One region of the Streptomyces sp. NPDC048352 genome, then DNA from elsewhere that is predicted to be linked to it. Evidence: riboswitches for the same ligand, from Rfam matches in the RefSeq annotation. Region 1 holds a riboswitch; the other holds the start of a gene.
The links. A riboswitch is a leader RNA that binds a small molecule or an ion and turns the genes downstream of it on or off. The one in region 1 is predicted to bind cobalamin.
Positions count from the first base shown of each region.

Region 2: another riboswitch for cobalamin. It lies ahead of AB0D45_RS16775 (prenyltransferase/squalene oxidase repeat-containing protein); the one in region 1 lies ahead of cobN (cobaltochelatase subunit CobN).

Region 1 is NZ_JBEZKZ010000054.1:20,827-24,010, forward strand. It holds gene AB0D45_RS24570 (cobalamin biosynthesis protein CobG) at 1-590, opposite strand, end outside; cobalamin riboswitch at 1,368-1,525, shown strand; gene cobN (cobaltochelatase subunit CobN) at 1,558-3,184, shown strand, end outside.
Region 2 is NZ_JBEZKZ010000028.1:2,527-5,710, forward strand. It holds gene AB0D45_RS16770 (SCO2322 family protein) at 1-498, opposite strand, end outside; gene AB0D45_RS16775 (prenyltransferase/squalene oxidase repeat-containing protein) at 516-1,763, opposite strand; cobalamin riboswitch at 1,877-2,007, opposite strand; gene AB0D45_RS16780 (MBL fold metallo-hydrolase) at 2,138-3,184, opposite strand, start outside.

The DNA.
Region 1 (3,184 bases):
TCGGCGGCCAGCAGCGCCGCCCGGGGCGCGTCGGCCGCGGCGACGGCGACGGCCTCGGCGGCCGCTCCTAGCCGCACCAGCGCCCGCCCGTCCGCGCGGCCGAGCACGGTCACGTCGGGGTCGAGGGCGGCGACATCCCCGCGTCCGTCGTCGAGGGCGAACAGGAACCGCCCGGAGAGGGCGGCCGCCCGAGCGCCGGCGCACAGCACGCGGTCGAGCTCGCGCACCCAGTGCACGACGTGGGGGCCGCCCATCGGGGAGGCCACGATGTTGCGCACCCGCTCGTGGCTCGGCGCGGGCAGCAGTCCGGCGCCGTCCAGCAGCGCCGCGAGCCCGGCGCCGCAGTCGTCGGTGAGGCCGCGCAGCTGGACGTTGCCGCGCGAGGTGAGTTCCAGGTGCCCGTCCCCGAACCGGTCGGCGGCGAGCCCGAGCGCGGCGGCCTGACGGACGGTGAGCAGCCCGCCGGGGATCCGGACGCGCGCCAGGTACCCGTCGTCGGCGGCGTGCAGCCGCAGCGCGCCGGGGCAGGCGTCGCCGCGGTCGCGTATGACGGGTTCGTCCCGCGATGCGGCGGAAGGGGGCTGGGGCATGGCCGCGAGCATACCCACGATTCCCCACCCCCGACCTGTGTCCGTCGCCACCCCGAACCCCCACACCCCCACCGACACCTGAGGCCCGACGCCCGGGGAGGCGAAGCCCCGGAAATCCGACGTGACTCCACAGACGAACCCCGTGGCGCCCGGGGCGAAACCCCGGAAAAACCCACAGAACAGCGGAACAAAGCCCCGTGGGGGCGGGGGCGAAGCCCGTGGGGCGGGGGCGCGAAGCCCGGTGGAACCCGCGGGACCCGGGGCGAAGCCCCGCAGAACCCCCGGGGCCCCGGGGACGGAGCCCCCAGGCACGGGGCCCGGGGGCGGAGCCCCGGGGAACGGGCGGGGCTCAGGGAACGGGCGGGGGCCCGGGGGCGGAGCCCCGAGCACGGGGTCCGGGGCGAAGCCCCGCAGAACCCACGGGGGTCCGGGGGCGGAGCCCACGGGGGTGAGGGCGGGGGCGAAGCCCCGCAGAACCTACGCGGGCCCGGGGCAAAGCCCCCGAGCACAGGGTCCGGGGCGAAGCCCCGCAGAGCCCACGGGGGCCCGGGGGCGGAGCCCCCGAGTACGGGGTCCGGGGCGGAGCCCCGGGGAACGGGCGAAGGGCGGGGTGGGGAGCAGCCCGCGCAGCGCACCCCCACCGCACCCCCACCCGGCACCCGGCACCCGGCACCCGGCACCCGGCACCCGGCACCCGCCCACCCCCACCACGTCCCCCACCCCGGGCCCCACCACCGCCGCCCACCCCACCCCCACTCCCGGCCAGGGAAAAGGCCGCCTAAGATGACCTTCCGACGGACCGCTCGGCCCGTCATCGCCGAGGACGGCGACATGGGAGGAAGCCCGGTGCGATTCCGGCGCGGTCCCGCCACTGTGAACCCCGCGGAGCGATCGGCCGGGTGAGTCAGGAACTCCCGCTGTCCTCACTGCCCGGGGCGCGGAAACCCCGAGGAAGGCCTGCCGCCGCATGATCCTGCTGCTGTCGACGTCCGACACCGATCTGCTCAGCGCCCGCGCCGCGAACACCGCCGGCGGCCCCGTGCCGTACCGGTTCGCGAACCCCTCCCGCCTTCCCCTCGACGACCTCCCCGGTCTCCTCGACGGGGCCGACCTGGTCGTCGTACGCCTCCTCGGCGGGCTCCGCGCCTGGCAGGAGGGCCTGGACGTGCTCCTCGCGCCCGGCCAGACCCGCCCGGTGGTCGTGCTGACCGGCGAACAGGCCCCCGACGCGCAGCTGATGGAGGCCTCCACGGTCCCGATCGGCATCGCCGCCGAGGCGCATCGCTACCTCGCGCACGGCGGCCCGGCCAACCTGGAGCAGCTGGCACGCTTCCTCTCCGACACCGTGCTGCTCACCGGCCACGGCTTCGAGCCGGCCGCCACCTCCCCCACCTGGGGCCCCCTGGAGCGCACCCCGCACGCGGCCCCCGCCGGCCCGCGCGTCGCGGTGCTCTACTACCGCGCCCACCAGATGAGCGGCAACACCGCCTTCGTGCACGCCCTCTGCGACGCCATCGAGGCGAAGGGCGGGCAGCCCGTCCCCCTGTACGTCTCCTCCCTGCGCACCCCGGAGCCGGAGCTGCTCCAGGCCCTGGAGCCGGCCGACGCGATCATCACCACCGTGCTCGCGGCCGGCGGCACCCGCCCCGCCACCGCCTCCGCGGGCGGGGACGACGAGTCCTGGGACGCGGGCGCCCTGGCCGGGCTCGGCGTGCCGATCCTCCAGGCGCTGTGCCTGACGGGTTCGCGCGGCAACTGGGAGCAGAACGACGAGGGCCTGTCCCCGCTCGACGCCGCCACCCAGGTCGCCGTCCCCGAGTTCGACGGCCGGCTCATCACCGTCCCGTTCTCCTTCAAGGAGATCGACGAGGACGGCCTGCCCGCGTACGTGGCCGACCCCGAGCGGGCCTCCCGCGTCGCCGGCATCGCCGTACGCCACGCCCGCCTGCGCCACATCGAGCGGCGCGACAAGAGGATCGCGCTGGTCCTCTCCGCCTACCCGACCAAGCACTCCCGCATCGGCAACGCGGTCGGCCTCGACACCCCGGCCAGCGCCGTCGAACTCCTGCGCACGCTCATCGCGGAGGGCTACGACTTCGGCCCGGTCACCGAGATCCCCGGCCTGGTCTCCGGCGACGGCGACGAGCTGATCCGCGCCCTGATCGAGGCCGGCGGCCACGACCAGGACTGGCTGACCGAGGAGCAGCTGGCCCGCAACCCGGTCCGCATCCCGGCCGCCGACTACCGGCGCTGGTTCGCCGAGCTGCCCGCCGAGCTGCGCGAGCAGGTCGAGGAGCACTGGGGCGAGGCGCCGGGCAACATGTTCGTGGACCGTTCCTCGAACCCGGAGGGCGACATCGTCCTCGCGGCGCTCCGCCGCGGGAACCTGCTGATCCTCATCCAGCCGCCGCGCGGCTTCGGCGAGAACCCGATCGCGATCTACCACGACCCGGACCTGCCTCCCTCGCACCACTACCTGGCGGCGTACCGCTGGATCCAGGCCGCGGCCGAGGACGGCGGCTTCGGCGCCGACGCGATGATCCACCTGGGCAAGCACGGCAACCTGGAGTGGCTGCCGGGCAAGAACGCCGGCC
Region 2 (3,184 bases), on a different contig from region 1:
ACAGCCCGTCTTCGGGAAGCCGGAGATCCCGCACAGCAGCGCCGCACTGTTGTAGCGCAGCGGCTTCGCCACCTCCGCCAGCGCCTCCGCCGCCGTGGCCTCCGGGGCCAGCTGGGCGCAGGCGGTGCGCGGGGTGTCCTGCGGCGGGGTCTCGCCGCCGGGCGCGTCCCCGGGCACCCCGAAGTCGATGACCACCGCCACCCGCTTGCGGCCGTCCGCCGGGGCGGTGCCGGCGCAGACGGCCTGGAAGTCGGCGGCCGCGCGCGGCCGGGCGGCCTCGTCGGCGGCGTCCTTGCTCACCGAGAAGCGGAAGCCGAGCGTGGCGCCGTCCGCGGGGCGGGCCGTCGAGGGGCCCTGGGTGGCGTACGCCCAGCTGCCGCCCGCACCGTCCCAGAACGACCAGTAGCGGTAGCCCGCCGCCAGGGCCGGGGAGGCCGCGAACAGGGTGAGGGCCAGACCCAGGACGCCCAGGACGCCCGCGACCGCACCCGCCGCCATGTGCGGACGGCGGCCGGTCACAGCTGGTTCTTCTTCCGGCGGCCGCTCAGCAGGATGCCGATGCCCATGCCGGCGGCGGCGCCCGCTCCGACGATCCACCAGATGCTCTGGTTGCCGGAGCCCGGCTCCTCCTTGCCCTCCACCTTCTGCGCGTCGGCGTCCGCGCGCTGCGGGGCCGGGCCCGTGGCGTTCAGCGCCGAGACCAGGTCGGTGCCGCCGAAGGACTTTGGGTCGGTGCCCGTCGCGTGCGCGGTCAGGACGAGGGTGGCCAGCGCGGCCGGGTTGTCCTTGGACCACTGCGCGGAGTTCTTCTGGAGCCACTCCAGCGCGCCCGCCGCCGACTGCCGGTGGCCCGCCGCGGCGAGGGCGATGACGGCGTCGGCGGTGTTGCCGGTGTCCGCCACGGGCTGGTCGGAGCCGGGAGTGACGGCCGTGAGGTGGCCGTCCTTCCTGAGGGCCTCGGCCAGGTAGCCGGCCGCGCCCCGGGCGGCGCCCGCCGGATCGGCGGGGGCGGCCGGGCAGGCGAGCGCGGCGGCCGCGGTGTCGGAGGCGGCGGGCTCGACGAGGATGCCCTTGCCCAGACCCGCCAGGGCGGCGGCGGCCGTGGCGTCGGCGTTGGCGGCGAGCTTGCCGTCGGCGGGCTGGTAGCCGAAGGCGCCCCGGTCGGAGGCCGGCTCGGTGGAGCAGCCCAGCTGGAAGGAGAGCAGGCCGTCGTACGCGGACTTGCCCGCCTTCGACTTCACCTGGTCCGGCGTCTCGCCCGCCGTGGCCAGCGCGCTGATCACGATCGCGGTGGAGCTGCCCTCGCTGGGGGAGCCGGGGACGTAGGCCCAGCCGCCGTCCTCGTTCTGTACGGACTTCAGCCAGTCGGCCGCCTTCTTGACCTCGGCGTCCTTGCCGCCGAGGGCCTTCAGCGCCTGCACGGCGACGGCGGTGGCGTTGGTGTCGAACACCGTCTTCGCGTCGCACACGGCGCCCGCGTCCGCGCGGAAGGAGGCGAAGCCGCCGTTCGCGCACTGCTGGCCGGTGAGCCAGGCCACGGCCTGCGGGGCGGGCTTCACGCCCGCCGTCCGCTGGGCGAGCAGCGCGAGGGACTGGCGCCACACGCCGTCGTACGTCGGGTCGGCCTTGCCGAACAGGCCCGAGGGGACGACCGGGGGCGCGGAGGGGGAGGGCGGCGGGGTGTCGGCGAGGGCGGCGGGAGCGACGCCGACGCAGAGCACGGCGGATGCGGCGAGCGCTGCGGCGCTGCGACGGACGTTCATGGCGGGGCGGGTGCCTCTCGTACGGGGGGCGGGAGACAGGCACGCGCAGGCACCGGGCTCCGGCTCCGTTTACCTCGACGGTGCCGGCCGCCGGAGGACCCGGCGGCACGAGCCGCGCACCTCCGGTACGGGGCATTCCGGCTCGCCGTCCCGCGTGCTGCGGGCCGGGTCACGGTTGCGGGTCAGCGCCGGATTCGCACCGGCTTCCCCCCATACGGAAGTGTGGACGACGGGCTCACTGTACCGGCCCGTAGCCGGCGGGTCGGGGGGCCCGGGGCGGCAGTGCCCCTTACCGGGGGCGGCCCGGAGTGCGGCGCGGAGTGCGGCCCCGTGGCCGGGCGCGGCGGGCGAGGGCCGGCTCCGGCCGCACCGGATCACAGCGCCCGGTACGCCACCGGGTCCGTGCCCGGCACCGCCTCCGCCCGGCCCTGCTTCACCAGCCGCCGCAGGTGGGCCTCCGCTTCCGAGACGGCGATGTTCCGGGATCCGTACGGGATCTGCTCCCAGGGCCGGTTCCACTCCATCCGCTCCGCGAGCCCCCAGGGGGTCAGGGGCTCGGCCAGCAGCCGCCACAGCCCGGTCAGCCGCTCCTCGTGGTGCTCCAGCAGCTCCCGCACGCGGGCGGGGGCGTCGGTGAAGGCGTGCTGGTGGGCGGGGAGCACCTCGGCGGGCCCCAGGCGGCCGACGCGTTCGAGGGAGTCGAGGTAGTCGCCCAGGGGGTCGGTGACGCGGGTGTCCCCGGGGGCCTCGTACAGGCCGATGTGCGGGGAGATCCCGGGGAGCAGGTGGTCTCCGGAGAAGAGCCGGCCGTTGCCGGGCAGGCCCGCGGGGTGGGCCTCCTCCAGGTGCAGGCAGACGTGGCCGGGGGTGTGGCCCGGGGTCCAGATCGCGCGCAGGCGGCGCCCGGCGAGGGGCAGCAGCTCGCCGGGGACGATCTCCCGGTCGGGGACGGCGGCGCTCAGCCCGGGCAGGGTCCGCATCCGCCCGCTCGCCCGGGCCGCGCGCAGAGGGGCGACGTGCTCCTCGGGGGCCCCGGCGGCGGCGAGCTTCTCGCCCATGTAGTCGAACCAGACGCCCGGCTCGGCGGAACGGGTCCGCACGACGACCTCGGTGTCGGCGGCGTGCATGGCGATCCACGCCCCCGAGGCCTCCCGGACCTGGCCGGACAGGCCGTGGTGGTCGGGATGGTGGTGGGTGATGACCACCCCGTGCACGTCGGCGACCGCGAGGCCGAGCACGCCCAGCCCGGCGATGAGGGTGTCCCAGGAGGCGGGGTCGTCCCAGCCGGTGTCGACCAGGACGGGCCCGCGGCCGGTGTCGAGCACGTGGACGAGCGTGTGGCCGAGGGGGTTGTCGGGGATGGGCACCTTCAGGGCCCAGACACCCCCGCCGTGGTCGGTGACGTGGGGGGTGGTGGTCGG